DNA from 2 places in the Enterococcus innesii genome. Region 1 is predicted to be linked to the other one. Evidence: riboswitches for the same ligand, from Rfam matches in the RefSeq annotation. Region 1 holds a riboswitch; the other holds the start of a gene.

The links. A riboswitch is a leader RNA that binds a small molecule or an ion and turns the genes downstream of it on or off. The one in region 1 is predicted to bind FMN.
Region 2: another riboswitch for FMN. It lies ahead of ribD (bifunctional diaminohydroxyphosphoribosylaminopyrimidine deaminase/5-amino-6-(5-phosphoribosylamino)uracil reductase RibD); the one in region 1 lies ahead of ENLAB_RS14170 (ECF transporter S component).

What each region holds. Positions count from the first base shown of each region.
Region 1 is NZ_AP025635.1:3,018,964-3,035,263, forward strand. Features, by position in the region: gene ENLAB_RS14110 (lysozyme family protein) at 1-396, shown strand, start outside; gene dnaG (DNA primase) at 475-2,310, shown strand; gene rpoD (RNA polymerase sigma factor RpoD) at 2,334-3,440, shown strand; gene ENLAB_RS14125 (cell division site-positioning protein MapZ family protein) at 3,750-5,642, shown strand; gene ENLAB_RS14130 (AzlC family ABC transporter permease) at 5,762-6,469, shown strand; gene ENLAB_RS14135 (AzlD domain-containing protein) at 6,462-6,779, shown strand; gene ENLAB_RS14140 (CvfB family protein) at 6,814-7,677, shown strand; gene fur (ferric iron uptake transcriptional regulator) at 7,787-8,239, shown strand; gene xerD (site-specific tyrosine recombinase XerD) at 8,473-9,363, shown strand; gene ENLAB_RS14155 (segregation/condensation protein A) at 9,378-10,127, shown strand; gene scpB (SMC-Scp complex subunit ScpB) at 10,120-10,704, shown strand; gene ENLAB_RS14165 (pseudouridine synthase) at 10,707-11,423, shown strand; FMN riboswitch at 11,503-11,627, shown strand; gene ENLAB_RS14170 (ECF transporter S component) at 11,778-12,371, shown strand; gene ENLAB_RS14175 (ferredoxin) at 12,429-12,644, opposite strand; gene ENLAB_RS14180 (helix-turn-helix domain-containing protein) at 12,671-13,666, shown strand; gene ENLAB_RS14185 (RecQ family ATP-dependent DNA helicase) at 13,660-15,042, shown strand; gene ENLAB_RS14190 (SAG1386/EF1546 family surface-associated protein) at 15,115-15,741, shown strand; gene cmk ((d)CMP kinase) at 15,847-16,300, shown strand, end outside.
Region 2 is NZ_AP025635.1:1,679,994-1,696,293, reverse strand. Features, by position in the region: gene ENLAB_RS07990 (glycosyltransferase family 2 protein) at 1-1,246, opposite strand, end outside; gene ENLAB_RS07985 (iron-containing alcohol dehydrogenase family protein) at 1,416-2,516, opposite strand; gene ENLAB_RS07980 (bile acid:sodium symporter family protein) at 2,452-3,453, opposite strand; gene ENLAB_RS07975 (NAD(P)H-binding protein) at 4,053-4,688, shown strand; gene ENLAB_RS07970 (HAD-IC family P-type ATPase) at 5,034-7,682, shown strand; FMN riboswitch at 7,876-8,014, shown strand; gene ribD (bifunctional diaminohydroxyphosphoribosylaminopyrimidine deaminase/5-amino-6-(5-phosphoribosylamino)uracil reductase RibD) at 8,127-9,203, shown strand; gene ENLAB_RS07960 (riboflavin synthase) at 9,188-9,775, shown strand; gene ribB (3,4-dihydroxy-2-butanone-4-phosphate synthase) at 9,753-10,964, shown strand; gene ribH (6,7-dimethyl-8-ribityllumazine synthase) at 10,986-11,459, shown strand; gene ENLAB_RS07945 (FecCD family ABC transporter permease) at 11,931-13,004, shown strand; gene ENLAB_RS07940 (ABC transporter ATP-binding protein) at 13,009-13,791, shown strand; gene ENLAB_RS07935 (ABC transporter substrate-binding protein) at 13,784-14,797, shown strand; gene ENLAB_RS07930 (MazG nucleotide pyrophosphohydrolase domain-containing protein) at 14,947-15,288, opposite strand; gene ENLAB_RS07925 (LOG family protein) at 15,375-15,935, shown strand; gene ENLAB_RS07920 (tRNA dihydrouridine synthase) at 16,042-16,300, shown strand, end outside.

The DNA.
Region 1 (16,300 bases):
GAGTTGATCGAAAAAGCAGAGCAAATGAATTGTGATCTTTGGACCGCAGTCCAGGCTTATAATTTTGGGACAGATTATATTGATTATGTCGCTGAACGGGGTGGCGTGAACACCTTAGAATTAGCAGAAACATACTCCAGAGAGGTTTTATCCCCGTTGTTAGGCAATGATACAGAACAAACCTATCGTTATTGGGGCATTCAATCGGTCTTTTATAATGGCGGTCATTTGTATCACAATGGCGGCAATATGTTCTATGCGGATCTAATAAAAATGAACCGGTGGAAAATCGACGTTACGGCGCGGTTTTTTCTTGATCGTCAAGAAACAACGCAAGCAAAAAAGCTTGAAATACAAATAGAATATGGTAAAATCATTATGAGTGATTCTGTCTAATTATTCTTCGCACTGATACCTATTAGTGCGTTTTTTTACCTAGTAAACGATGAATACTTACCAAATGGAGGTGAGTGGATGGCACGAATTCCTCAAACGATCATTGACGATATTCGCGAACGCAGCAATATTGTTGATATCGTGGGACAGTATGTCCAGTTAAAGAAATCCGGAAAGAATTATTTTGGTTTGTGTCCCTTTCATAATGAAAAATCACCTTCTTTTTCCGTTGCAGAAGACAAACAAATTTTTCATTGTTTTGGTTGTGGTCGTGGGGGAAATGTTTACGGTTTTTTACAAGAGCTTGAAGGCATCAGTTTTCCTGAAGCAGTCGTCAAAGTAGCAGAAATGAACGATATTCCTCTTGATCCGCAATATCAACAGTCAGAAGGTATCAATGAGGCGACCTCACAAACGAGTCAACTGATTGCGCTGCATGAAAAAGCCGCCGAGGTCTATCATCACATGTTGGTGAATACGGCTGCTGGACAAGAAGCGCTTGATTATTTGTTGGATCGCGGATTGACGATGGCATTGATTGAAGAATTCAATATTGGTTTTGCGCCGAACGAACGCTCGTTTTTGGAGAAAGTCTTTTTGAATGAACAAGCCAAAGCTGAATTTTTTCCTGATACAGGGCTCTTTGTTCAACGAAACGATGGTTCATTGGCGGATCGCTTTTACCAACGAATCATGTTTCCGATTCGTAATCCTCAAGGAAAAACGATTGGTTTTTCTGGTCGTTGGCTGGCAAGCGAAAAAGTTGGTGATCAAGACCAGCCGAAATATTTAAATAGTCCTGAAACGATCCTTTTCAACAAGCGCGAGGTTCTCTTCAACTTTGACAAAGCACGCCGTGCGATGCGCAAAGATGGCCAAGTGTATTTATTTGAAGGATTTATGGACGTGATCGCCGCTTGGCAGGCAGGAATCGAAAATGGGATCGCCTCAATGGGAACCAGCTTAACCAATCAGCAGATTGCCCATATCGAACGAGTGGCACAAGAAGTGATTCTTTGTTACGATGGAGATAGTGCAGGGGTTGAAGCAACGAACCGTGGGATCGATCTTTTGCAAAACAATAGCCGTTTGAAACTATCGGTGGTTCGAGTACCGGAACGGATGGACCCAGATGAGTATTTGCGCAAATATGGGACAGAAGCTTTTTATAAATTAGCTGTCCACGGCAAAGAAACGGTTTTTGCATTCAAAATGGATTATCATCGGACGAATCGCAATTTAGCCAATGAGAAAGAACAATTGGACTATGTCCAAGTTGTATTAAATGAATTGCAGCGTGTGGATTCTTTGTTGGAGCAAGACCGTTATTTGACCCAGCTGTCTACAGAGTTCAATTTGAGTCGTGAAACCCTGCAGCAGCAACTCAAGCAAAACCGGCAAGAACAGCGGCCGATGCAAGATGCAGCGCCACCACCGCCAGCAGATAATCCTGTTGTCTTTACGCCGCCAACGCGGCAGCAGCCCAAAACACAGGTAGAAAAAGCACAAGAATTATTATTGTACCGTTTGTTTCATGACAGTACATTAAATCATCGCTTTCGAGCGAGTGGTATATCCTTTATCCACGATCGTTATCAACAGCTGTATCTGCTGTTTGATGCGTATATGGAAACAGAAGAACACTTTGTTTTAGCAAAGTTCTTAGATTTTTTAAAAGAAGATTCAATGAAAAAAATGGTGATCGATATTGCAGATCTTAAAGCTTCTGAGGAAGGGACTGAACAAGAATTTCAGGACATTCTGCAGGTCTTTCAAAAGTCGGGCATTGCTGAAGAAATCAATCAAAAACGAATCCAGCAGCAAGAAGCAAGACAAAAAGGAAACCAGCAATTAGAACTTGAACTAGCGATCGAAATCATTGATTTGACCAAACGGTTGAAACAAGCTAAATAGCGAACTGAAAGGGGCTTTCTTTCATGGCAGAAGAAACAAAAAAAACGTATGACAAAGCAGTTGCCGAATACATCCGAGAAAACAAAACAAAGGGGCAAGTTGTTTACGATGACATTACGAATCGTTTAGCAACGCCGTATACTTTGGATGCTGATGCAATGGACAAACTAATTCAAAAACTGGAGGATTCAGGCATCAGTGTCGTGGATGAAAATGGAGAGCCTTCAGTCCATAGTTTAAAGAGTAATGAAAAACGACAAGAAACCCAACCTCAAGAAGATCTGTCTGCACCGACTGGTGTGAAAATCAATGATCCCGTTCGGATGTACTTGAAAGAAATCGGTCGGGTGCCACTATTGACCGCAGAAGAAGAAGTGGCTCTTGCACTGAAAATCGAAGAAGGCGACCAAGAAGCAAAACAGCGTTTGGCAGAAGCCAACCTACGTTTGGTCGTTAGTATTGCCAAACGTTATGTAGGTCGAGGAATGCAATTCCTTGATTTGATCCAAGAAGGAAACATGGGTTTGATGAAAGCCGTTGAGAAATTCGACTACCGCAAAGGGTTCAAATTCTCGACGTATGCGACCTGGTGGATCCGTCAAGCAATCACCCGTGCCATCGCTGACCAAGCCCGCACCATTCGGATCCCAGTGCATATGGTAGAAACCATCAACAAATTGATTCGTATCCAACGGCAATTATTGCAAGACTTAGGACGCGAACCGACACCGGAAGAAATTGGTGCAGAAATGGATCTGCCGACGGAAAAAGTTCGTGAAATCTTGAAGATCGCTCAAGAACCTGTTTCATTAGAAACACCGATCGGTGAAGAAGATGATTCTCATCTAGGTGATTTTATTGAAGACCAAGATGCCACAAGTCCAGCAGAGCATGCGGCTTATGAGCTTTTGAAAGAACAATTAGAAGATGTACTGGATACCTTGACTGACCGTGAAGAAAACGTGCTACGCTTGCGTTTCGGAATCGATGATGGTCGTACTCGGACATTAGAAGAAGTCGGCAAAGTCTTTGGGGTAACGAGAGAACGGATTCGTCAGATCGAAGCAAAAGCGTTACGGAAACTACGCCATCCATCTCGTTCAAAACAATTGAAAGATTTCTTAGAATAATCAAGGTTTATCGACTTTCCAAAGGTCCTCTTTGGAAAGTCTTTTTTGTTCTCGTTCTGTCATCTCTTCACAGGATCAGTAAAGAACTTAATAAAAACGTAACCAAGCAAGTGTTGGCTAATTGCTTAGAATGTGATAAATTTAATTTTGTGCATCTGCATAATTGAGTAATTAAAAAGAAATGCGAAAAAGACCTATTATTTGTCGGTCTTTGAAATAGGGAGCAGTGGGCGCATCAAGCGTTTGATCTGGTAGGTTACTGCTCCATAAAAAGGAATTGCAAAAAACAAAAGGAGTCAGTTTGAATCAATGAAGAAGACATGTCCTGAATGTGGATTTCAAGCAATAGAAGAAACATCCGTTTGTCCCAATTGCGGGTTTCAATGGAAGGAAGCAAAGGAGAACCAACAGGAACCAGCATCTGACTCTTCCGTTACGCCAGAAGAGCTACAAAATAAAAACGATGATATTCGCTGGTCTGACTTTAAAAATGTTCCGATCGGAAAAATGGAGGAGCATTTAGGTGATCGGCCGTCCTCGAATGAAGAAACGATCGACCTTGCGCAGCAGGAGGCCCTTCCCGATGAGCAAAAAGTAGCACTTGAATCAGAGTCCAAAAAAGAACCAGAAACGGCGGAAAACTCTGGGTCTAAAGAAGACCAAACAACATCAGCCAGCGAAGAAGTAAATGAGACCGATGCATTAAATACGGATGATCAGCATGACTCTGAGATTTTGGCTGCTTATATCCGGCAGCACAAACTTGATGAAGAAGCCAAGGCAGCTGCAGCTTTGGAAGCAGAAGAAGCCGCTGTTGATCTATCCTCTGCTGAAGCAGAAAGTCAGGTGCAAGCCAGTGAGGAATCTCTGCCGGCAAGTGAAGAGGAAGCAGTGATGGAGCCAGTTCCAGTTATTGAAGAAGCTGGGAAGCAGCCAGAGCCAGTCATCGATCCAATTCCTGAACCAATCACCGTAGCGGAGGAAACACCGCAAAAGGCGACTGCTGAAGAAAAAACACCTGTTTCTACCGAAAACAAGAAGAGCCCTCGTAAAGCACTCTACATTACAGCGGCTTGTCTATTAGTGGCAGCAGGTGGTGGTTGGGCGTATTACTATCAACAACAGCAACAAGAAACTGCCCGACAAACGCAACTGGCGCAAGAGAACCGCACGTTAGATCAGATCGAAAATGAGCTGAATGATTTTTATACAGATGATGAGCGTGTGTTCATTAAAAGCGACAAAACAGCAGAACAGTTGGCGGCTGTGACGAATCAGTTGGCAGATTTTCAAGACCACGAACGATACGATGCCTTGTCACAAGAAGCAGAGACGATCGCTGACAAACTAGCGGCTTTAACAGAGATCAACAGCTATTTCAGCAGTCCTGCCGTTGTGGGGGATCAGTTGGAAGAAGTCCCCTTGAAAGAAGCTGCTGCTGTCACAATGGCGAAGCGTGAGAACGGGGATGCCTTTGATGAGTTGATCAATCAAGCCATCGACATGGGACAAAAAGAGTTCAGCGCGATCGAGGAAGTTCAAAATGCAGTGAAGAGCATGGTGGCTTTAAGTGGTGATGGGGAAGCTCCGGCAAGTGTCACCCGCGAGAATTACAATGCTTTAATGAAAAAAGTCCAAGCATTGTCAATCGATTCATTGGTGGAAAGTCTTACGACTGAACTGCGTAAAGTCGATACTGCCTTGACGGAGCGTGAAACAGCTACCCAACAAGCAGCGGCGCAACAACAAGCCGAACAAGCAGCACAAGCAGCGGCTTCTGAGAACAATTCTTCAGCTTCGAGCGGTGGTTCTTCAAGCGCTGCGGCACCAGCGCAAAGTACTTCTGAAGAAGAGTATGTCCTTTCGCCAAATACGCCAACAAATACTAACAATCAACCAATCATTCCAGCTCGTCAAAGTGATTTGGATGATGTGAACAATAGTGCTTGGGTGTGGGCGGATGGCGTCCAAGAAAAAATCATCGCCACAGCGATTGCCCGTGGTTATGTGGTGGAAGGCGGCTATACTTTTGAACGTGTGCGAATCGTCAATGGTGAAGGCTATTACAATTTTTATGCGACAAATGCCCAAGGTAGCTTGCTCAAAGGAACGGATGATTCAGCCTTCCCGCTATACTTATTTACGGTAAACGCCAAAACCGGCTATTTCAGAGGCAATGGGAACGATCACACCGTTCGCTAAATCCCCTGAGTCACTAGCAAACTTTCAAAGTAATTACATGCACATGTGAAAAACTCTTGTTTCCCCTCCCTGTTTTCGATATGATGAAAGATAATCGTTCAAACAAGGAGGGGTTTTTTGTGCAGAAAATGGAAAGATATGATCGGTTTGAAGATGGAGTCATTGCTTGTGTACCAACGATTCTTGGGTATCTGGGCATTGGTTTTGCGATGGGGGTTGTGGGAAAAGGCGTTGGGTTGTCTATTTTAGAAATTATTTTAATGTCTATTATTGTCTATGCTGGCAGTGCCCAATTTATCATTTGCGCGTTACTAGCGATTCAAGCACCCTTCATGACGATCGTCGCAACAGTTTTTTTAGTGAATTTACGACACTTTTTGATGAGCTTGTCAGTAGCTTCCTATTTTAAAAAGACACCTTTGCTTTCTGCTATTGGGATTGGGACGCTTTTGACCGATGAATCTTATGGTGTTTTGACGACAGCACTGCAACAAGACAAACCAATCACAGCGAAATGGACCCACGGGTTGAACGTGATGGCTTATTTGAGTTGGATCTTCGCAACCTTCTTAGGCGGATTATTAGGCTCGTTTATTCCAGATCCGGAAGCGTTAGGCTTAGATTTTGCCTTGGTAGCCATGTTTGTTGGTCTTTTTTTATTTCAAGTAGAGCGACCGCTTAAGAAGAAAACCCAGCAAACCCTCTTAGTACTAGGGGCAGTTGTGGGGACATTGATTTTATTTATGCGTTTTTCGACCGCTGAGATTGCGGTAATTGCGGCGACCTTGGCAGGTTGTTTGGTTGGGACGGTGACACATCATGACTAATTTTGTTATACTAATGCTAGCATGTGGGTTGGTTACATGGATTCCGCGGATCGTTCCTTTTTTATTTTCTAAAAAGCTGGTCTTTCCGAAGTCCTTCACCATCTTTTTGAGTTATTTACCTTTGTGTATTTTGGCGGCATTGTTGGTGCAAAATTTGTTGATCTTTCGTGAAGGGCAATTTCCCCTCTTGAAAGTCAAAGAAGCTGTTGCCTGTATCCCAGCATTGTTGGTGGGGTATTATACCAAAGATTTGATGAAGATCGTTATTACAGGCGTTATTGCTATGGCACTGCTGCGTTTCTTTGTATAGCAACTGGCAGTTTTTATGAAGAAGGAGAGAATAGATGAAAGACTTATTAGCATCCGTATTTAGCGGATTGATCATTGATGAAAATGAACAAAATTATTTTGTTCAAAAAGGCGGGGTTACCTTCCGACTAGCCAAGGAAGAAGGCGAGCATCATTTAGGTGAAGCAGTCGAAGGGTTTGGCTATCAAAATCAAAAGCAAGAAAATGTGCTCACTACGAACATTCCGAAAAGCCGCAAAGGGCATTATGCCTTTGGTACAGTCACAGGAAGCCGTCGCGACTTAGGCGTTTTCGTCGATATCGGTTTAAAAGACAAAGATATGGTGGTTTCATTAGATGAATTGCCAACGATGCGGGAACTTTGGCCTAAAAAAGGGGACCGCTTGATGGTCAGCTTGCGGGTCGATGACAAAGAGCGTATTTGGGCTTCATTAGCAGATGAGAAAATTTTTAAGGCATTGAGCAAAAATGGTACGGAGCAAATGAAGAATCAAGATGTTACAGGTACCGTGTACCGTTTGAAGTTAGCGGGTACTTACTTGCTGACGGATGATTTTTATATTGGCTTCGTCCATCCATCAGAACGGTATCAAGAGCCGCGCCTTGGGGAAGTGGTCAAAGGGCGAGTGATTGGGATTCGTCCAGATGGTGTCTTGAACCTTTCATTGAAACCAAGAGCCCACGAAGCGATCTCAAATGATGCCGCCATGGTTCTAACCTTTTTAGAACGAGCACCTGAGAACAAAATTCCTTTCACCGACAAATCAGCACCGGAAGAGATTTTACAAACATTTGGTATTAGTAAGGGCCAATTTAAACGGGCATTAGGAACCTTAATGAAACAGCGTTTGATTGAGCAAAAAGACGGCTTTACGATTCTTATCAAAAAACCTAATTGAGAATACTTGTTTCTTTTATCGTTCTAATTTATAATGATTACAATGTTTGTCTTGAGTGATTCTCACTCAGATTAGAATCGTTATAAATTAACGGCATACGGAGGCAACTATGAACACAACAGCAGCGTTAAAAAAGACCAAGAAACAATTGCACGAGTCGGGGTTTAAATTAACTCCTCAGCGAGAAGCGACGTTATTGGTCTTATTAGAAAATGAGAAAGACCATTTATCCGCCGAAGAGATTTTCTTTTTTGTGCGAAAAAAAAATTCTGAGATTGGCTTGGCAACCGTCTATCGAACGTTGGAGATCTTAACGGATTTGAAAATCGTCGATAAAGTCAGCTTTAATGACGGTGTCGCTCGCTATGATCTACGCAAAGAAGGTGCCAAACACTTTCATCATCACTTGTTGTGTTTGGAATGCGGCAATATTGAAGAGGTTGAAGAGGATTTGCTGGGCAGTGTCGAAGAGATCGTTGAACAAAAGTACCATTTTTTAGTAAAGGATCATCGGTTGACATTTCATGGTGTCTGTCAAAAATGCCAAAGCAAAGCCGAGTAATTGTACTTTGGCAATTTTAAATAAACGTTTGTTATCACCCGAATGATAGTCAGATGGTTTCCAATAGGAAGAGCGCTATTTTTTCCAATTTGAAAGAAACCGAAAAATCTGCTATGATTCGGGTGTTTCCTTGGGCAAACGATATGGGTAGGTGCCTCTTTTTTATTGGCAAGCTACTATCTTAACGAGCCAGAATTTGATATGATAAAAAAGCTGAAAGTAGAGGGAGCCCCATGAACGAACAAATCATTGATTATCTTCATTATTTGACCATTGAGCGCGGGCTATCCCAAAATACCCGTGCCAGCTACCAACGAGATCTGCAACAGTATCTTGCGTTTTTACAAAAAAAACAAGTCACTCAGTGGCAGCAGATCGACCGAGTGATCGTTTTGTCTTTTTTGCAAAGTCTGCAAGAAGCGGGAAAATCCTCGGCGACCGTGATTCGGATGGTCTCTAGTTTGCGAAGATTCCATCAATTTTTGCGTCAAGAACGGTTTACCGATCATGATCCAATGCAGCATATTGATTCCCCGAAAAAACAGCAGAAGCTGCCTGATACCTTGAGTTTACAAGAAGTGGAGCGGTTGATCGAAACACCGGATACGCGAGCGGTGTTGGGCATCCGTGACCGAGCGATTTTGGAAGTGATGTATGCAACGGGCTTACGTGTCAGCGAGTTGATCGGTTTGAAATTAAACGATTTGCATTTAAGTATGGGGTTGCTGCAAACAACCGGGAAAGGCGACAAAGAACGGATCGTTCCATTAGGGGATCTAGCGATTCAATGGATCGAAACCTATCTCAGCGATGCGCGTCCGTATTTGACGAGAAAAACGCCAGATGAAAGCCATCTGTTTGTGAACAACCACGGCACGCAACTGTCTCGTCAAGGAATCTGGAAAAATTTAAAGGCCTTGGTTCGACAAGCTGGGATCACCAAGAATGTGACTCCCCATACGTTGCGCCATAGTTTTGCGACCCATCTATTAGAAAACGGGGCAGATCTGCGAACGGTTCAAGAGTTGTTAGGACACGCAGATATCTCGACCACTCAGATTTACACGCATATAACGAAGAAACGGATGACGGAAGTGTACAAGCAGCACTTTCCGCGCGCCTAGAAATCGAGGATGGAATGGAAGAAATCAAAATAAAATTGGCTGTCTTTGAAGGACCGCTGGATTTGCTGCTTCATTTGATCAAAAAACTGGAGATCGATGTTTATGATATTCCAGTTGCTACCATCACCGAACAATACATGCAGTACATCCATGCCATGAAAATTTTAGAATTAGAAGTCGCTGGAGAATATTTAGTTATGGCGGCGACTTTGATGGCGATCAAAAGCCAGATGCTATTGCCTAAACAAGAATTGATTGCTGAAGTCGAAGAGTACGAAGAAGATCCGCGGGATATGCTGGTGGCACAACTGCTAGAATACCGGAAATTTAAGTACGCAGCCGAACAGCTTTCAGAAAAAGCGGAAGAGCGCAGTTTGTATTACACGAAAGATCCAATGGATGTCGATGAATACAAAGAGGAAGAAGATCAATTAAGAGCCAATCAATTCAACACGATCGATCTCTTTTTGGCTTTTCAAAAAATGGTCGAGAAAAAGAAAAATCGCCAAGTACTAGAAACCAAGATTTCTCCTGATGAAAGCACCATCGATGAAAAGATGGCGGCGATTCAGTTGGAGATGCAGCATGTCAGTGCCAAAAAAGGCCGCAGCTTCGATTCGTTTTTTACCTCTTACAATAAAACAGAAGTTGTGGTAACCTTTATGGCACTATTAGAATTAATGAAAAAAGGAACGATTCGAGTAGAGCAAACAGACAATTATGCGTCGATTCTGCTCTATCCAACAGGTAAAGAAGATGAGTAAATATAGTGAATTAGAAGCGATCTTATTCGTCGTCGGTGATGAGGGGATCGGACTTGAAGAACTAAGTTATTTAGTCAAAAGTAATACTGCCAGTGTCTATCAGCATTTGCAGGAATTAAATCAGCAATATGAAGAAAATGAACATACTGCGTTGCATATTCTAGAAGTCGGCAATCATTTTATCTTAACCACTAAGAAACAATTTGCCCCTTTATTGAAGAAATATGCCGAATCACCGATGGGCAGTTCATTGTCGCAAGCGGCTTTGGAAACTTTGTCAATCATTGCTTACAAGCAACCGATCACTCGGATGGAAGTAGAAGAGATTCGCGGCGTCCAATCCAGCGGCTCGGTTCAAAAACTGGTGGCAAAACGGCTGATTGAAGAAAAAGGCCGCGTGGACGGACCAGGACGAGCGATCTTATACGGTACGACGGAATACTTTATGGATTATTTTGGCTTAAAAAGTTTGGCTGAATTGCCTGACATCCAATCAATGGAAGATGAACTTGAAGAAGATGCACCGTTTGATCTTTTTTACGACCGCTACAAACAAGCAGAAACAGAAGGAGAATGAAGATGGAACGTTTGCAAAAAGTGATTGCCCATGCCGGCATCACCTCAAGAAGAAAAGCTGAAGGATTGATAACCGAAGGCCGAGTGCGAGTTAATGGACAAGTAATCAAAGAATTAGGGGTCCAAGTCAGTTCAAAAGACGTCGTTGAAGTCGATGGCATACCGATCGAACAAGAACAACACGTCTATTATTTGTTCTACAAACCTCGTGGCGTGATCTCAGCTGTTACGGATGATAAAAAGCGCAAAGTCGTTTTGGATTATTTTGCTGAAGTGCCTGAACGAGTGTATCCAGTCGGACGCTTGGACTATGATACCTCCGGTTTACTGCTCCTGACAAATGATGGGGAATTATCACAGACACTGATGCATCCAAAACACGAAGTCGACAAAGTGTATGTTGCCAAGGTCAAAGGCATTGCGGATAAAAAGCAGCTGCTCCCATTGACAAAAGGGATTCGGATCGAAGGCCGTAAGACGGCACCTGCTCGCTTTGAAATCTTATCGACAGACCAAACAGCGCAATCTAGTATTGTGCAATTGACGATCCACGAAGGTCGCAACCATCAAGTCAAAAACATGCTAAAAGCAGTTGGTTTGCCTGTGCAAAAACTAAAACGGGAAAACTATGGTCCGTTAGATCTGAAAGGACTTCGTCCAGGGGAATACCGAGAATTGTCGAAGAAAGAAGTCAGCCAGCTGAAAAATAGTGCAAAATAGTTGAAAAGTATCTGAAAACGTAACTATTGTTAATTTTTAGATTTTGTGTATAATAGAACATGTAATAAATAGAATAAAGGTTCGTCTTCAGGGGCAGGGTGCAATTCCCGACCGGTGGTTATAGTCCACGACCTATTTCTTCGGAAATAGCTGAATCGGTGAAATTCCGATACCGACAGTACAGTCTGGATAAAGAAGATAGAGCGTATTTGATTTGCTTATGGCTATTTCGAATGCCCTCTTTTTTCCCTGTGGAAAAAAGAGGGCATTTTTTGTCTGGCGCCGACAAGAAAGCCGAGGAAATTTAATAGGTTCGTTTGAAGAGGAATCCTGAACTTAGGAGGATTTATACTGATGAACAACAAAACAAGAAAAATGGTGACAATCGCCATGTGTGCTGCTATGGGAACAATTTTGCAATTTATCGCTTTTCCAATTTTTCCGGCATTCAGCTTTCTAAAGATCGATTTTAGTGATATTCCCGTGATGATCATGATGTTTTTATTTGGTCCTTGGAGTGGGGTAGTGACTGCCTTCATTCGTTCGGTCCTACATTTGTTCTTATCTGGTTTTTCACCTGCTGATATGGTGGGGGATACGGCAAGCTTTTTAGCATCATGTGCCTTTACTTTACCAATGTACTACTTTTTCCGCAAAGGTATCCACACCAAAAACAAAATGGTTGGTGTCATCAGCGGTATCTTGTCGGTAACGATTTTTATGAGTGTGGCGAACCTATTTGTGATCACACCGCTTTACCTACGCTTTTTCGGGGTCACAGCCGATCAATTTTTAGGAATGTCTTTGCCGCAATATGTGGCGATCGGGATCTTACCTTTCAATTTGGTTAAAGGCGCAATCGTCAGTGCCGTCTTTTTAGCACTACATGCCAAACTGCTGCCATGGTTGGCTCGTAAGCAGCCCCATCATTCTGCTATAGGAAAATAAAAAATGAGCCGACTTGCTGTTGCAGACGAAAGGTCTGTCAATGGCAGGTCGGCTTTTTTATTTTTCCATGATAATCGCACGGGTAGGGCATTTGCGATAAGCAGTTTTGACTTTTTCTTGTTGTTCTTCTATGATAAACTGTTGCCGAGCACTCGGTTCTTGGGCAAATAAAACGATCCCATCTTCATCATAATCGAAGATCTCGGGGGCATAGATCGCACATAGGCCACAAGCAATGCAGCGCTCAGGAACAATTTTACAGCGTTGTGACATTTTTTAGTCCTTTCTGGAGGGAAGATATGGATTCTTTTATTTTAGCGCTGTTTTCTGATACTGACAAGCTACGCCCATCGACACTTTATCAAATTCTCATTGGAAAGCGTACTAGCTCTGTTTTGAGTTATGCCTTTTTTTATGATCGCTTAGGTCTTTTTCAAGCGATGCCACAGTTGAATGAGAGGGAGTATCAACAGACGATCGCTGACTTGATCCAACAAGGGATGTTAAGTCGGGATTCAGATGGTCTGCTGCTCAAAAGGACCGTTGCAAATTATGAGCAGTCCAGAGAAATGTTGTTGCATCAGATGGATTATTTTCGGTATGGACGAACGACGGAGGAGGCTTGGCGTTTTGTCCGACTGCTGGTTCAAGCAGCTGCATATCAAGGGGTGACCAATCAGTATATTCCTGTTGAGAACACGCCCTTATATACAGAACCTGTGCGTCGACTGATCCATCAATACCCTGAAATCAAAAAGATCACTCATCGAGAACTTTCGGCAGTTTTTGACCAGCTTCCCGCAGAAGTTGCAGATTTTTTAGCGGGCACCTTATCTGGTCCTGATCTTCTTGGGCAGGCGTTTTTCCAACTTTTGCCAGAATCTGTACAAGGTAAGCCTTGGGACAATCTTTATGTAGGAGCTGCGATCCATCAATTTTTAGCCCTGGTCGAAAAAGAGCCGCAGATGGTACTGTTTCAAGGATTATCGCCTTTTCTAAATAGGAATCTGAATCAAAGTATGCTGGAAAGTCGTGCATTATTCTTGCAAGGAGCTTCTGTTGAGCAGATCATGGAAAAAAGAAGGATCAAACGAGGAACCGTTAATGATCATTTGATTGAATGGGCACTGCTTGATCCGACATTTCCGTATCAGCGCTTTGATACAGCGTTGCTGAATAAGCTGCCAGCAACTTCTTGGAAAAACAGCTATCAAGAATTACAGGAACTTCTGGCGACAGATTTTTTGACGATCCGTTTGTTACAGATTGCTCAGAAACGGGGGATTCGATGTTAGAAAACGCACTGAATCAGTACTTTGGCTTCAAAACATTTCGTCAAGGACAAAAAGAAGTCATCGAAAGTGTTTTAGCGCAGCAAGATACGTTAGCGATTCTGCCTACCGGGAATGGCAAAAGTCTCTGTTATCAGCTACCAGGGTACCTCATAGATGGCATCGTGATCATTATCTCACCGCTTGTTTCTTTAATGGAAGATCAAGTCTATGGCTTACAAAAGCAAGGGGAAAAACGCGCGATTGCATTTAATAGTCAACTGGACCTTGCCGATCGTCACTATGTGATGCAGCACTTGCAGAAGTACAAATTTTTGTTTTTAAGTCCAGAAATGATCGTGCAAGAAGCCATTTTGCAACAACTCGAACAAGCAAAGATCGCTATGCTCGTGGTGGATGAAGCTCATTGTGTTTCCCAATGGGGCATTGATTTTCGACCAGAGTACTTGCAGCTTGGTGAAGTAAAAAAACGCTTGAAGACACCCGTCACATTAGCTTTGACGGCTACTGCTACGGCACAAGTCGAAGCAGATATTCGACAGGTGTTGTTAGCAAAGAACGCCAATGTCTATCGTTATTCGATGAACCGCAGCAATATCGGCTTGTTCGTAGAGCAAACAACAGACAAAGATGCGGCATTAGCAGACTATCTCAGCCGCTTAGGCGGGGCTGGGATCATTTACTGTTCCACAAGAAGCAAAGTCGAAGAAGTCTATAATAAACTGCGTCAGCGCTATTCGGTAGGTTATTATCATGGTGGTTTAGCGAGTGATCAAAGAAAAACGTTGCAGCAGCAGTTTTCTCAGAATAAATTAAAATTGCTCGTCGCAACCAATGCGTTTGGGATGGGGATCAATAAAGAAGATATTCGTTTTGTGATCCATTATGACTTGCCTGATTCGCTGGAAAACTACAGTCAGGAAATCGGTCGAGCAGGCCGCGATGGCAAACAAAGCAGTGCGATCTTGCTTTATCAGGAACACGATGAGCAGATCCACTACTTCTTTCAGCGAGAAAACAAAGAAGAACGCCGTGCTTTAGAACGAATGGTTCAGGAAAAGAGGAAAGAACCCTTGACACCGCTGCAAGAAAAATGGCAGCAGAAGATGAAGGAGTTGGGGGCTGCGTTTTGGCTGGAAACGCTAAAACAAAACGAACAGCAAAAGCAAGAACAATTACAAAAAATGTTGGCTTATATTCATTTTACCGGTTGCCGCCGTCAGTTTTTATTGGCGCATTTTGGAGAAGAAGTGCAACAGAATCCTTATTGTTGCGACAATGACGGGATCGAATTGGCAGTAGAAGAAGAGCTTTTAGAAAAAAAAGTCATCCTTCATTGGCAAGAACGTTTAATAAAAATTTTTAAAGATATAAATTGAATCGTATTTTGCAGGACAGTTTTTATTTACCTATGGTATAATACATCGGAAGGAAACTAGGAGGGAATACGAGTGAGCAAGAAAGACAATGACTACAATTCAGAAAATCAAGAACCGTGGGAACAACCAATCTATGATACAGAATACGATGATTCTGCATCAAGATCCCAACAAAGAAAACAAAAGCGTGGGAATTCACTCTTTTTGACGATCGTTTTAGTTTTGCTTTTCTTGATCGTGGCAATTCCGGTTGGTGCCGGTATTTGGGTATTGAATCATAACAGTGATGCCCCGACCGCAGCAAGTTCGAGCAGTACAGTAGAAAGTACGACAGAATCTTCGACAACCGAGTCATCAACAACGGAATCATCCACTACTGAATCGACAAGTGAGACAAGTTCGTCAACAAGTGAATCAAGTTCTTCATCAAGCAGTAGCAGTTCTGCACCAGCTTCAACGACGCCATCAAGTAGTAGTGAGCCGACTCAACAAGAAAATAATGCAGGGCAAGACACTACGCAAAATAATCAAGGGCAAGGAGCGACTGGTACCGAGGAATATACGACGGTGCAAGCAGGTGAAGGTCCTGAACAAGTGGCAGCCCGTACAGGCATCTCAGTTGAAACCCTATATCAATTAAATGGGATTGATCCAAACAACTACATGCTATACCCTGGCGACACATTACGAATTAAATAAAAAACCGCTTTGGCGGTTTTTTTTCTTGGTAGGAAGAAGCCAAGGTGAACGATAAGCAGAAACGATGAAGGAATACACATCGTTGGGAAACGAGGAGTAAGAAAAATGAAAAAAATCAACATCGCTATTGATGGTCCTGCGTCATCGGGAAAAAGCACAGTGGCAAAAATCATCGCCAATGATTTAGGGTTTATTTATACAGATACCGGTGCCATGTATCGCAGCATCACGTATTTGGCCTTAAAAAGCGGCTGTTCACTAGAGGATGAAGCGGCGATCGCTGCTTTGATCGATCAATACCCCATCACTTTTGAACCAACTGAACATGGTCAAGAGGTCTTTGCAGGAGGAGAGCAAGTCACAGAAGCGATCCGTCAGCCAGAAGTAACCAACGCAGTTTCGAAGGTGTCGGCATACCCTGCGATCCGCGAAAAACTCGTCCAACAACAGCAGATGATCGCTAAAGATGGCGGTGTCGTGATGGATGGCCGCGATATTGGTACGGCGGTTTTACCACAAGCAGAAGTCAAGATTTTTCTGGTAGCAAGTGTGGAAGAAC
Region 2 (16,300 bases), 1.3 Mb from region 1:
AGGTGTGGGAACTTGTCAGGTTCCTGATCTTAGGGACATACAGCCGAAACGACAGGGAAATCATAATGAAAGGCGGTAAAAAGAACAACAATAATTGGTGATTGTTGCTTCTGACGATAAAGATATCAAAAACCATAAATAAGGTTGGTGCCAATAAAAAGATGATTTTTTGGAAAGAGGTAAACCAATACAAATAGGAGTTGTAATAACAAAGTTTTTGCATAAAAGACAACCCTTTTAAGCGGCGCGGTTTGAAGTGGTCAAAAATTTGTTTTGTTCCTTGCGCCCACCGAGTCCGTTGTGAGGTCAGCTCTTTGGCAGTGTAAGGAGTGATCCCCAAGGCATAGGCTTTATTGATAAAAATCGTTTCATAGCCAGCGTCTTGTAAAAGCATCCCGGTCGCCATATCTTCGGTGATACTGCTGGTAGGAACGCCGCCGATCTCTTCAAGGGCACTGCGACGAATGATGGCATTGGTACCGATATGGATCAAAGCATTCTCACGAGAAAGTGCTGGTTCTAGAAAGCGCATGAATAATTCCTGTTCGTTGTACATGGATTTGCGCAGTAATTGAAAGGGATATTTGTTATAAAATGTTTGTGGATATTGCACCAATGCAACTTTAGGATTGCGAAAATAGTCGACAGCTTCAAAAATAATGTTCTTTTTTACGATAAAGTCAGCATCCAGAAGCAAAATCAAGTCACTGCTAGTTTGGGACAAGGCATAGTTGATATTCCCAGCTTTGGCATTGGCATTTCCTTCGCGGGTCAAATAGCCGAGATTCATTCGCTCGGCCATTTCTTTTAGTTCCTCTCGATGGCCATCATCGCAGATATAGATTTTTTTATTGGGGTATTTCAAGGCTTTGACAGCTAATGCTGTGGCGATCACCAGCTTGATGTCTTCATTGTAAGTGCAGATAAAAGCGGCGACACTTGGCAAGAATTCTTCTGCTTCATCCCCCTCGTAGCGGTATTCTTTTGAGAGCTTATTGGAAAAAAGGTAAACAAAAAAGCCATAGACAAATAAACCAATGACTTCCGCAATATAGAGAATGATCCCAAATACTAGTGAAGCAGAACTATCAATCGGGATCGTGAAAAATAAACGCCAAACCAAGTAAATAAGCAGAAAAGCAATCGTGATCTTCGAAAACAGCTGTTTGATGCGATTATTTTTCTTTGCCAGGAAATACAACAAGAAAATGACCAAAAACAACCCAGATAAATAAACCAATTCCAAACCAATCTCCTCCTTTGTTATACTAAAATAGTAATAAGTTTTTAAAAATAAATCAAAGTAAACGATTGCATGTTTTTTAACATATAAGAAAGAAGAAGGAGGACAAGTACGAAGAAGAGAAAAAGGCCATACAAAAACCCTCCAGCAACGAATTGCTGGAGGGCTTCATTTAATTGGCAGCTGCCAATGCTGCTTGGTTTTGTTTGGCATGATAGGCTTCCACGTCTAGTATTGCCTGTTTAAACATTTCTCGCGTGATCTCATAAGGCACGTGGACGATGTCATTGGTGGTCATTGCTTTGTCTAAGATTGCCTCAAGGTCGCTGGTGTCGTTAAGGCCCATATCCGCTAGGCAAACCGGCAGTTTGTTTTCCTTCATAAAGGCGTAGATGCGCTGGAAGAGGGCATCTTGCTGATCGAGCTGCAACAAGGCCAAAACGCCGTAACTAACGGATGCGCCGTGTAAATAGTCTTCCATTTTTTCCAAAACGGTCGTTCCGTAGTAAAAGGAATGAGCAAGGGCGGAGTTGTAATCATTGATGACTAAGACGGAAACTAAGCCGGTGGTTACGATGATATCCAAGACGACTTGCTCAATGGCATAAGACGGCTGATTGGCGGCACTGTCTTTCAAGGCTTGTGTGCCGTATTGCAATAAGCGTTCCGTGCACATTTTGCCGATTTGGATGCCTAACCCATCGGTGTAATCTAACTGATCGCCCCGCGCTGAAAATGTCGATTCGATCTCTTTGGAGAGGGCATCGCCGATTCCTGCCCATAAGTACTTGTCGGGGGCTTGGGCGATGATCTCACTGTCGATAAAGGCATGGGTCGGCGGTTGCGAAGGGAAAAACAACCCTTGCATCTCGCCGTTTTCTTTATAGATGACACAAACCGCGGTGACTGGTGAGCAGTTGGAGCCGATCGTTGGAAAGGTGAAGACTGGTTTGCCTGCTTTTTCTCCAACCACTTTGACGGTATCGCAAACGCGGCCGCCGCCAACGGCGAATAGAACATCGGCGGCTTGGACGCTTGGATTGGCTAACAGCTGATCGACGTTTTCATAGGTCGAGTTGCCGCCGTACCACAAGGTATCCGTCACTTTGACTGCCGACGTTAAACCGGCTTTGATCTTGTCTTCGGCTTTTTCAAGGGCGGTTTTTCCGCCGATGATCACGGCATTGGTGCCGTATGGTTTTACGATGTCATTTACTTTTTCGTAGGCGTCCGCCCCGATTGTGTAGTTTGGCAAAAAGATACTTTGACTCATACTGTTTTCCTTCTTTCTTGGCCACGAGATTGGCTAAAATTGGTCCGGTAATTTGATGGATCACCATGCCGACTGCGGCAGGGGTAACGGTTGCAGCAATGGCGGCAAAGTGGGCATTGGCTAACGAGATCGCTAGGCCGGTATTTTTCATTCCTAATTGAAACATGATGGATTTGGCTTGGGTGGCACTGACGCCCATCACACGGCTCAGACCATAGCCTGCACCGTAGCCAATCAAGTTATGGAGCAAGACTAAGAAAATCACGATCAAGCCAGATTGGACGATGACGGCACCGTTGCGAGCGACAGTTCCGGCAACGATCAATAAGATACTAACGGAAGAAATCAAGACAAATGATTGCAGAAATCGCTCGATGTGCTTGGCAATGAGTTTGTGGACGATCACCCCTAAAATGATTGGCAAAAGCACCATCTGCAAGACAGACAAGAGCATTTCCCAGAAGGAGATCTCAGTATACTGACCAGCCAAGATGTAAACCAAAAAGGGGGTAACGACGGTCGCTAACAAGGTCGATACCGTGGTCATGGAAACGGTGAGGGCGACATCGCCTTTGCCAATAAAGGTCATGACATTGCTGGCGGTTCCACCAGAAACGCAACCTAGTAGGACAAACCCGATGATCAAACCGGAAGAAAGACCAAACAGCTGCGCTAAGCCGTAAGCCACCAAAGGACTGATGGTGAACTGGAAAAGCACTCCTAAGATGAATGCTTTAGGCTGTAAGACGACCATTTTAAACGCAGCAACGTTTAAAGTCATCCCCATACAAAACATGATGATGCTCAAAAGAATCGTTGTACGAGGCGGAATCCATAAGAAGGGTTGCGGGAAGAAATAAGAGACGATCATCAATAAAATCATGATATAGATCAAATACTTGTTTACAAAAGCAGCGATCGTGTTGACGGTTTTCATAAGAAAAAATCATCCTTCCTTTTTCTGCATGACCAATCAAGTGTTCAAACAGAAGGGGTCTTTAGAATAAGTGCAGTGCATAACCGTGGGGAATCGGCAGCAGTTGTTCAACGAGCGTTTGGGATCTATCTGACATCAATGTGTCAGTTTGTAAAAGGCCGCTTCCTTGAAAATGGGTATAAAAAAACACTCCATCTCAAGAAGCTGATCTTCTTTTTGGATGCAATGTGAATAGGGACTCTTTGAATGTATAAAATCAAACAGTCCCGGCTATAATAATAAAATAATTCGTTTGCTAACATTGGTGCGGGTCATATACGCCACCGTCCTTTTCTTTATTTGGAATTTTCTAAATATTTAAATTATTTCTACCTAGTCTACAAAAGAGTCAAGGCTTTGTCAATCGTTTGAGAAAATTTTTTTCATTTTTTTGGGTGTTTTTTTTAAAACATGGGTTTCTATGGGGAAAAACAGCAAGAATTGGTTTGTGCTGTGCCTTTTTCCCCTTCGTTTAGAAACAGAATAGTTGTTGGATCTTGGTTTTTGTCCTACGATGATACTAGCAAGAGTTGGAAAAAGAAACGAGAGGAGCAAAGAAAATGAAAATTTTTGTCGTTGGTGCTACTGGACGAGTAGGTCAAAAATTGATCGACTTTCTAGAAAAACAAGGACACATCGTTTATGCTGGTGCGCGCAGCAGTGAGAAAATCACAGAAACGGAGACGATCAAGCCCGTGTTTTTTGATTTACACACGGAACCGGAAGAGATGGCAGCCAAATTCGCCGATGCGGAAGCGGTATACTTCGTGGCGGGTTCCCGAGGCAAAGACTTGCTGCAATCCGATCTGTATGGTGCGGTCAAAGTGATGCAAGCCGCCGAATCAAAAGGAATCAAACGCTACATCCACCTTAGCTCAGCCTATGCCTTAGAACCTGAACAGTGGCAAAGGGAAGGCATGGCGTCATTGATGGATTACACGATCGCCAAGTTTTTCTCTGATCGCTGGCTGATCGACAATACCGCACTAGAGTATACGATTTTGCAGCCGGGTGCGTTGAAAGAAACTCCAGGATCTAGTTTGATCGAGATCAGTGAAACGACCTCTGGTGCGATCCCCATCGAGGATGTCGCCGTCTTGTTAGGTGAAATGCTGGAACGTCCAGCAACCTATCAAAAAGTCATCAAAGTCCAAGCAGGAGAAACACCCATCAGTGAGGCACTGGATCAGCTTTAAGGCGAGCCTTTGGGCTTGAAGAGAATGTACTGAAGGAGCTGTACGGCAATGAATCGTTGTCGTGCGGCTTTTTTTCGTAAAAACTTTGAGATGCCCCTTCATTGCTATGAAAGCGATGACTCTTGACTTTGGAAAAATAGTTTGTTACGCTTATTGCTAACTTTAGAGGGGGTGGTAAACGAATGTCAAGCGACTCGAGTGACGGTGAGCAGAAACACTATTTTGACTTACCTTACTTTTTAATTGAATAGGAGACCAACAACAGCGCGTTATTTAGGAGCAGTTTCTAAATAAGGGGCTTATTTGTGTTATCCATCAATGAAAAAAGAAAAGGAAGAAGAATAAATGAATAAAAAAGAGTTTCAATTATCAGTGTCAGAAACAATCGAACAGTATCAGGTGCCCTCTATCGATCAAGGATTAGATGAGGCGCAAGTAACCGAGCGGTTAGAAACCTACGGATTGAACCAATTAGCGGTCAAAAAAACCGCCAAGTGGCGGTTGCTGCTGCGACAATTTCATAACACGATCATCTACATTTTGATTTTCTCCGCCATCTTAACGCTGCTGATGGGGCATTTCTCTGATGCCGTGATCATTGGCATCGTCGTACTGGTCAATGCGTTGATCGGTTATTACCAAGAAGCCAATGCTTCCGATGCGTTAGAACGGATCAAAGAGATGCTATCAGCAGAAGCCACGGTCTATCGGAATGGGATTCGGCAAGATATTCCAGCTGCTGAAGTCGTTCCGGGGGATGTCGTATTCTTAGAAGCCGGCGACAATGTGCCTGCGGATCTGCGGATCATCGAAGCCGACAACTTGCGGATCCAAGAATCCGCCTTGACTGGTGAAGCCGATTCGGTGGAAAAAATAACAGATACCTTAGTGGATGAAGCAACCCCATTAGCGGAACAACGGAATTTGGCATTTGCTTCGACGTCCGTGACGTCAGGAAGTGGGAAAGGGATCGTGATCGCTACTGGCGCGAATACTGAGATCGGGAAAATCTCCACAGAAGTCAATCAAACAGAAGAACGAAAAACGCCGTTAATGAAAGAGATCGATGGACTGGGGAAAGGCATCACCTATGTGATCATGGGCGTGGCGGTCTTGCTGTTTATCGTTAGTTTGTTCCAGCAAACCTATGCGATCTCTGTCCTGTCCTTAGCCGTCGTCACCGTGATCGTCGGCTCGATCCCAGAAGGATTGCCCGCAACGACCTCGGTGGTTTTGGCGATGGGTGTCAGTGATATGGCAAAAAACAAGCACACCATCATCAAAACACTGCCAGCGGTTGAAACGCTAGGCTCAGTGGATGTGATCGCGACGGATAAAACCGGTACCCTGACCAAAAATGAAATGACAGTTAAAGACATCGTATTGGCTGAGCAGGAATACGAAGTGACGGGTGACGGCTATGCGCCGGTGGGCGTGATTCGTCCAAAGCAGGAGGACGTATACACGCAAGACATCTTGCAGTTGTTTTTGGAAGCCGGCTACGAAGCCAACGATACGGTATTAGTTCCAGAAGGAAATCACTGGACGATCAATGGGGAACCAACAGACGGCTCCTTTTTAACGCTGTATCATAAGCAATTTGCCTATCCGCAAGCACCCGCTTACCAAGAGCTGGATATGCTGCCCTTTGATTCGGACAACCGCTACATGGCGAAACTAGTGGCAAACCCTGCGGGGGAGCGCTTGTTATTTGTTAAAGGCTCCCCAGATAAATTGTTTGAAATGGTGCAAAAACAAGCGGCGCCTTTTGATGAAGCCTATTGGACAGGCCATGTCCGCCGCTTGTCGGCAGAAGGCAAACGAGTGGTAGCGGTGGGCTATCAGAAAGTTTCGATCGATCACATTGATGAAACGATTTTTGAGCAAGGGCTGCAATTACTAGGGATCGCCGGGATCATCGATCCGCCGCGAGAAGAAGTGATCGCTTCCCTGAAGGAAATGAACCAAGCCGGTGTTCAAGTAAAAATGATCACGGGGGATCACCCTCTGACTGCCAAAGCGATTGGGGAAAAGCTTGGTTTAGCTGATGAGATTCACGTCGTGACTGGTGCCGAGTTGGATCAGATGAGTGAAGCCGAATTTCAAGATGCTGCCTTGACGAATCAAGTCTTTGCACGAACCACGCCGAAAAATAAATTGGACATTATCAGAGCGCTACAAGCCAAAGGCAAAGTCACGGCGATGACAGGGGACGGGGTTAACGATGCCCCTGCGTTGAAGCGGGCGGATATCGGTGTAGCGATGGGGATCAGCGGCACGGATGTAGCCAAAGACTCTGCTGATATGATCTTGACCGATGACAATTTCGGTACCATGTCCTTAGCGATTCGCGAAGGACGCAGGATCTATGACAACATCAAAAAGAGCATTCTGTTTCTGTTGCCGACATCTTTTGCCGAAGGGCTGATCATTGCCTTTACGATCATGATGCAAAAAGAATTGCCGCTGCAGGCGACACAACTGCTGTGGATCAACATGGTTTCTGCTATTACGATCCAGTTTGCGTTTATCTTTGAACCAGCAGAGTCTGGGATCATGAACCGCAAACCGCGAAAGACAGGCAATAAATTGTTGAATCGCCACGATATTTGGCAGATGGCGTATGTATCGATCTTGATGGCAGTCATCAGTTTGATCGCCCATGACTGGCTCTTGCTGCAAGGCGTCAGCGAAGCCGTTGCCAGTACCATGATGGTCAATATCGTGGTCTTGAGTAAGATTTTCTATTTGTTCAACATCCGTACCAGTGCACCAGCATTTTCTAAAGCTTCCTTCACCAATCCAAAAGCGTTCGTGATCATTGGGGTGATGCTGGTTCTGCAACTGTTATTGACCTATGTTCCATTTATGCAAAGTGCTTTTCATACTGAGGACATGTCCTTGATTGGCTGGGTCATCTCAGCAGCTTCTGGGATGGTCGTCTTACTCGTGACGGAGTTCGATAAATGGCTTCGTTCGAGAAAAAATATTTAACCTAGGTTTTCTCGTATTTTTTACAGGCAAAATCACCTTGCTGCAGCTCAGGAAAATGGCGGAACGACAAGGGATTTCTGCTGTCGCTGATTTGGGTTTGCCAAAAGAAAAAGCCAAGAGGAATTCTTCTCGGCTCGTAATCAGGCCTATTGACAAACAAAAATGGTCGGGCTAAAATGCACATGAATTGAATAGTATTCTTCGGGGCAGGGTGTAATTCCCGACCGACGGTGACAAGCGCAATGCTTGAAGTCCGTGACCCGCATAGCTATGCGGTGGAGCCAGTGTGAATCTGGCACCGACAGTGAAAGTCTGGATGGGAGAAGAAAAACCACAAAATTTCAAGGGGCGCAGTGCGTCTAAAATTGATTTTTTGCCGGTCTTGTTTGTCTATGCCTCGTGAGATTCTCACGAGGCATTTTTTTATTGAAAGGAGGAAGGAAGATGCATAACGAATACATGCGTTTGGCGATCGCAGAAGCCAAAAAAGGGCGTTACCAAACCTTTACCAATCCGCTAGTGGGCGCCGTGATCGTCAAAGAGCAACGGGTCATTGCCAAAGGGGCTCACTTAGTCTATGGGCAGCCCCATGCGGAACGAAACGCCATCGAACAATGCCATTCCTCCGAAGACCTAATCAATTCGACTTTATACGTGACGTTAGAACCTTGCAACCATCAAGGAAAACAGCCGCCTTGCACCCAGCTGATCATCGACAGCGGCATCAAAAAGGTAGTCATCGGCCAGTTAGACCCTAACCCGATCGTGGCTGGACAAGGCAAGCAATTTTTAGAAGAACAGGGCATCGACGTGTTGGTGGGCATCGAAGAAACAGCGGTGCGCCGTTTGAATCCACACTATAATTTTTACCATCAGCATCAGCGACCTTACGTGGCGTTGAAGCAAGCGATCACTTTAGATGGCCGGATCGCTCATGATGCGTTGACCCGCAGTGCCATCACTGGTTCAGCGGTTTGGCAAAAGGTTCATCAAGAACGTGGGGACTATCAAGGAATCTTAGTGGGCAGTCAGACGGTGTTGACGGATGATCCCACGTTATTGACCACGGTTGAAACCAGCTTTCCGCCGAATCGCATCGTGGTAGACCGTCGGGGGCGAACGCTGTCGCAACCCCATTTGGCACTGTTTGCCGATGATTCAGCACCCGTGTGGATTTTTACGCAGCAGACAGCTGTCAGCGACTTGCCAGCGCATGTGTCAGTGATCCAGCTGGAAGAGTTGACGATCGCTGCACTGCTGAAGGAGCTTGCCGCACGACAGGTCCAATCGCTTTACGTAGAAGGAGGTGCTGCGATCCATGATGCCTTTTTAGCCAGCGGACTGTGGCAAGAAAGCATTACTTATGTGGCGCCAAAGTTTCTTGGGGGCAATAGTCTTGCAAGTTTTACCAGTGAGCGTACCCCGAAACAGCTGCAGCAGCTAACAGAGGTGACGGTGACGGCAGTTGGAGAAGATGTTTGCATCCGAGGAAGGAGACCAGAGGAATGTTCACAGGATTGATTCAGGAAAAAGGCCGCATCAAAGAGATCCGCAAGCAAAGCCGCACGATCCAGCTAACCTGCAGTGCGTCGGAAGGCTTGCTGGCGGATTACCAGATCGGAGACAGTATGGCGATCAACGGGACGTGTTTGACGGCGATCGCCAAACAAGCGACAACGTTTACGGTGGATATCATGCCAGAAACCTTTCAACGAACCACCTTTAAACAACTCTCGGTGGGTGCCGAAGTCAATTTGGAGCGAGCGATGGCAGCAACGCAGCGTTTTGAAGGCCACTTTGTCGCAGGCCACATTGATGTAACGACCCGTTTGATCCAGAAAAAGCAGTTGGAAAAAGCCTTGATCTTGACGTTTGCTTATCCTGTCAGTGTGCAAGGGGAAATCATTCCGCAAGGGTCGATTGCGATCAATGGCGTCAGCTTGACGGTTACCCAGACGACGGCACAGGCCTTTTCCGTTAGCTTGATCCCCCATTCCAAAGACCAGACGACGCTGGGGCAGTTGAAACAAGGGGAGTGGGTCAATATCGAGACGGATATGATCGGGAAATATGTCAAATACCAACGAAAATGAAAGAAGGCAGACGATGCATAAAGTAGAACAAGCAGTGGAATGGTTAAAAAAAGGCGGCTTAGTGATTGTCGCCGATGATGAAAATCGGGAATCAGAAGGAGATTTGATTGGGATCGCTGAATACGCAACGCCAGAAGCCGTCAATTTTATGGCGACTTATGGCCGTGGCTTGATCTGTGCACCCATCTCACAAGCGATCGCTGAAAAGCTGGCATTGCCTGAGATGACCGCCAATAATACGGATGCCTTTGGTACCGCGTTTACCATCAGTGTCGATCACGTGACCACGAGTACGGGAATTTCTGCGAAAGACCGGGCAGTGACGATTGAAAAATTGGCTGATCCTGCGTCACAAGCAGCGGATTTTTATCGTCCTGGACATATCTTCCCATTGACCGCTCAATCTGGCGGCGTGTTAGAACGCAGAGGACATACAGAAGCGGCTGTGGATTTAGCGAAGCTTGCTGGCAGCGTGGAAGCAGCCTACATTTGTGAGATTTTAAATGAAGATGGCACGATGGCTCGGGTTCCAGAATTGAAAAAATTAGCAGAAAAATGGCAGCTGCCGTTTTTGACCATTGATGAGTTGGCGGAATATCTACGAGGAACTGCACCTATCACGGTGGATCTGCCAACGGCTTATGGGGCGTTCCAATTGACCTTATTTGAAGATGAATTCGGCAATGAACACCTTTTACTAGCCAAAGGCGAGATTCAACATACTACCGAGCCGCTGTTACTACGGATCCATTCAGAGTGTTTAACAGGCGACGTCTTCGGCTCTCATCGCTGTGATTGTGGCGAACAGCTGCAAGAAGCGATGCGGCAGATCGAAGCAAAAGGTCGCGGTGCGATTTTGTATCTACGCCAAGAAGGCCGCGGTATTGGCTTGCGGAACAAGCTCCGTGCCTATCAGCTGCAGGAACAAGGCATGGATACGTATGAAGCAAATATTGCATTAGGGTTTGCAGCAGATGCTCGTCATTACACGTTTGCCGCCGATGTTTTACGTTCCTTAGAAGTGCAGGAGATTCAACTGATGACCAACAACCCTGACAAAGTGAAGGAATTAGAAAGCTTAGGGATCAAGGTAGCAGAACGAGTACCGCTGGAGATGCCTGCGCACAAAGAAAACAGCAGCTATTTGAAAACGAAGAAAGAAAAGTTTCACCATTACCTATCTATTTAATCAACCAAAGGAGAATGAGCGATGACAGTATTTGAAGGAACGTTTCAGGGAGAGGCAGTCAAAGTAGGGATCGTAGTCTCACGATTCAACGAGTTTATCACTTCCAAGTTAGTGGAAGGCGCCAAAGACAATTTGCTGCGTCATGGAGTCAAAGCAGAAAACATCGATGTATATTGGGTTCCAGGTGCTTATGAGATTCCGTATATTACCAAAAAAATCGTTGACCACAAACAATACGATGGGATCGTGACATTAGGTGCCTTGATTCGCGGAGCAACGACCCACTATGAATTGATCTCAAATGAAGTGGCGAAAGGCGTAGCCCAAATTGGTCTGAATGCCGACATTCCAATCATGTTTGGTGTGTTGACGACTGAAACGATCGAACAAGCCATTGAACGGTCGGGAACCAAAGCTGGCAACAAAGGCAGCGAAGCCGCTCAAGGTCTTTTGGAGATGATTTCGTTGAATCAGCAAATCCTTGGCAACGCATAGGTTTCACGTTCGAACAAAGGGAAGCTAGCAAGAAAAAGCCTGCCTAAGCATAGGCATCAGACTGGAGACAGACTTCGTACGAAATGAAGTCTGTCTTTTTTTCATCATTAAAAAAAATGGATCATTTTGCCAAAGGATTCGCTTCTTCACGGGTACCGTGTTTTCGATAGGTCAATGGAGAGGAAAATGCCCAATCAATCACGAACATTAGAATAACTCTTATTTAAGGAAATTTTCAGAAAATTATTTACATTTCACAAAAGGTTCCTTATAATGACTCTATTCATTGAGAGTGATTCTCATTTGCAAATAGATGTCAAAGCAGCACATGGCTTGGGCGCTTTTCATGAGACGAACTTTTATAAGCGAAAAAACGCACAGATGCTTCTTTTATGATGGCGGCGAGGCAACAGTCAATGTTGTTTTTGCTGTGAAATCAGGAGAGGATCGTGCTGAATAAAGGAGAATCACATGTCGGTAGGGTTGATTAAATCAAATCGTTGGATGGTGTCGACAATCATTTGCTGTGTTTTAGTTGTCGCCATTCTCTTATCTGCAGGAGTTGCTTTGGCAAACGGACAAGCCAATATCACCCTTGGCGAAGTTTACCAAATTCTCTTCTATAAAATCAGCCATGGGTTGGTTGGTGATCTTTCAGGCATTTCAGACGCAAACATCAATATCGTCTGGTTTGTTCGGGCACCGCGGGTCTTGCTTTCTATTTTTGTGGGCATGGGGTTAGCGATCAGCGGGGCAGTGATGCAGGCGGTGGTCCAAAATCCGCTGGCAGATCCATATATTCTAGGGATCTCTTCCGGCGCATCCTTAGGGGCGACCTTCGCCATCTTAGTCGGTTTTGGCGGCTCGGCTCTAGTCTTGCAGCTGGGCTTATCGTTTGGCGCCTTTGCAGGAGCGGGGATTGCGACTATTTTGGTGCTGCTGCTTGCCAGTATCGGTGGGAAAATGACTTCCACAAAACTTGTGCTGTCGGGGACGATCGTCAGTGCCTTATGCAGCTCTGTTTCAAACTTGATCATCTATCTGGCTAGCAATGCAGAAGGGATGAAGACCGTAGCGTTTTGGTCGATGGGCAGCCTAGCCTCGGCTTCTTGGAACAAATTGGGCTTTATCGTGGTTCTGGTTTCTTTGATCACGCTCTTCTTCCTGACGCAATACCGTGTTTTGAATACGCTTTTGCTGGGAGATGAAGTTGCCTCCACCTTAGGGGTCAAGCTGACCTTCTATCGTCGTTTTTATATGCTGCTAGCAGCGCTGTTAACCAGTATCATCGTTGCGAATTCTGGGATGATTGGCTTTGTCGGCTTGATCATTCCTCATATCGTACGTGGAGTCAGTGGGTCGGATCATCGCCTGTTGATGCCTTTGACCGCTTTGACAGGCGCGTTGTTTTTGATTTGGGCGGATGTGATCGCCCGCTCGACTCTGCAAGGAGTCGAACTGCCGATCGGGATCATTACAGCGCTGATTGGCGCACCGATCTTTATCTATATCATTGTCAAACGGCAATACAATTTTGGGGGGTGACGGAATGAAACTAGCAGTTGAAAAGCTCAATCTGACGATCGGGGATCAGCAGATACTAAAAGACATCTCCGTCCAAACCGCACAAGGGCAATTTGTCGGCTTGATTGGGTCCAACGGCAGCGGCAAATCTACATTGTTAAAAGCTATCTACAAAACGTTGAAACCTGACAGCGGCGACATTTATTTGGGTGAGATGAATATTTTGAAAAGTTCCGAAAAAAAAGTCGCCCAGCAAGTCAGCGTCGTCAGTCAGTTCAATGAGTTGAGCTTTGATTTAACAGTAGAACAGATGGTACTTTTAGGCCGCACGCCCCACAAGGGTCTATTGGAACAAGACACCAAAGCCGACCATGAGCTGGTCACTGAAGCCTTAGCCAAAACAGGGCTAAGTGCCTATAGAAAACGCAGTTACCTCTCATTATCAGGAGGCGAAAAACAGCGGGTCGTCCTTGCTCGTGCCATCACCCAAGAACCGAAATTTATGATTCTCGATGAGCCGACCAATCATTTGGATATCCGATATCAACTGGAAATCTTAGAGACCGTCAAGCATCTGAAGATTGGCTTGTTGGCGGCGCTGCACAATTTGGAACAAGCAGCCAATTATTGCGACATTATCTATGCCTTAAAAGATGGGCGGGTCGTAGGGTATGGCGAACCAGAAACGTTGCTGACAGAAGAACTGATCGAAGAGATCTATGGCGTGAAATGCAGTATTTACCATCATCCGATCACAGGCGGATTAGGGTTTCATTATTATTTTGAAAAGGAGCAAACAGATGAATAAATGGGGAAAAATGATTGGGGTAGGATTGGCAGTCTTTACATTAAGCGCTTGCGGCAATGCGAAGGATGAAGGAACTTCGGCTTCTTCCTCACAGGCAGAAAGTACGTATCCTTTAACCATCAGCAACTACACCAAAGCAGAGGGCGGCACGCAATGGACTGCCAAGGACCAAACCTTTAATGAGGCACCGAAAAAAGTCGTTGCCAACACACGACCAGCAGCGGAATTGCTGCTGCATCTCGGCCTCAAGGATCAGATTGCGGGTGTCGGTGCAACCTTTGGTGCCGCTGATGAGGAAGTTGCTGCTGATTACGCAGAACTCAACGACCTGGGCAGCGACTATATCAGTAAAGAAACAGCCTTAAGTGTGGATCCAGATTTGATTTTTGGCCGCGGGGGACTTTTCGATAACCAAGATTGGGGCGTCGGCACCGTTGATTCCTTGAACGAGATGGGCATTCCGACTTATGTCCAAGAAACCTCTGTCACTGGGGCGACGTTTGATTCTGTTTATCAAGACATTGAAAACCTTGGTAAGCTCTTCAATGTCCCTGAGGCAGCCGCTGCTTTTGAAAAAGAATTAAAGGATCGTCAGAGTGCCTTGGAAGAAAAAGTAGCAGACAAAGAAGAGCAAACCTTTGCCCATCTCTTTATGTCCGATCCAAGTGTGGTCAGTGTCTATGCCGCTCAAGATGAGTCTTTTTTCAATAGCAACTTTGATATGATCAAACTGAACAATGTGTTTCAAGACTATTCAGGGGAAGTCAGTGTCGAAACTTTGATCGAAACGGATCCCGATGTCTTGATCGTCGGCGACTGGTCAACGATCGAAGGCAGTGTTTCCGGTCAAGAAATCATTGAAGGCTTATACAAAAACGACAAACTCTCTAGCATGAAAGCCATCAAAAACAAACAAGTCTACAGCATGGACTACAATTATCTCTTTGGCTACGGCTACCAAGCCTTGACTGGTTTGGAAGAACTGGTAGAGCAAATGGCACAATAAACACCCCTATTCCCATAAAAAGGAGAACCAACTTTTTATATAATAGAAGAAAACCAACGTTTCACTGGCCAATCGACCACAGAAACGTTGGTTTTTTGTATTTAAGAAAAGCACCCTTTGCCGCTGCCCGTTCCGCAACAAGTAGCCCGTTAGCTGTTTTTTTCTGTCACGTGGTCCATTTGATAGCGAGACAACAGCTTTTCTTTGTGTTTTTGCATGATCGTCTCGAGAGAAATATCGTATTTATCGGCGAGAATAAATAAGTTATCCAGTACATCGCCCAATTCTTCCGTCAGGTTTGCCAGTTTTTCTTCTGGCAAGCCTTCTTGTTCGTCGGGACGGTCACGACCGATCTCCAATGTCCGAATGGCACGGCTCACTTCCCCGACTTCCTCTGCTAAAAAATTCGCCCGAATAAACGGATCATATTGATACCAGTTGCGGGCTTTGTAGAAGTCACTGATAAATCGTTGATATTCCTCAATGTTCATAAATTTTTTCTCATCCTTTCCCAGAACCTTTATCAGAATCATGATATACTATTTCAAAATGATTGAGAAGGATGATGAAGAGTTTTATGAAAATTGCAGTCTATTGTGGTGCCAGTGTCGGTAATGAACCTAGTTTTGCAACAGCCGCCCAAGAATTGGGGCAGTGGATCGCTTCAAGAAAAAATACGCTAGTTTATGGCGGCGGAAAAGCCGGCTTGATGGGCGTGCTGGCAGATGCTGTCTTAGAAAATGGCGGTCAGGTGATCGGGGTGATCCCAACCTTTTTAAAGGATCGGGAACTAGCACATCCTGGATTGACCGAACTCCATGTCGTCGAGACGATGTCAGAAAGAAAACGAAAAATGTTCGAATTGTCGCAGGCCTTTGTCGCACTGCCAGGTGGTCCGGGTACGCTGGAAGAAATCACGGAGATGATCTCGTGGTCAAGAATCGGTCAAAACCCGAATCCTTGTGCTTTTTATGATGTGAACAACTTTTACCACGCAACGAGAGCCTTATATGACAACATGGTGGAAAATGAGTTCTTGACGCAGGCCGATCGCGAAAAAATCGGCTTTGCGCAAACAACGAATGAACTTGAAGCCTTTATTCAAGCCTACGAACCGCCAGTTATTCGGCAGTATTAAGCGTCTTGCTCTTTTGCTTCTTTGACGCATTCTTAGTATAATGGGGTTTGTTTTGCAAGTGGGGTCATAAAAGAAGATCCTTGGACAAAGAAATGGAGCGTAAATCATGACAACAAATTTTTGGGCTGAATTGCCGAAGCCTTTTTTTATTCTAGCACCAATGGAAGATGTCACCGATGTCGTTTTTCGGCATGTCGTTCAAGCTGCCGGCGCACCAGATGTTTTCTTTACGGAATTTACCAACTCCGATAGTTACTGTCATCCAGAAGGACGCGACAGTGTGCGGGGACGTTTAGTCTTCACCGAAGATGAGCAACCAATGGTAGCCCACATTTGGGGAGACAAGCCAGAGTATTTCCGTGAAA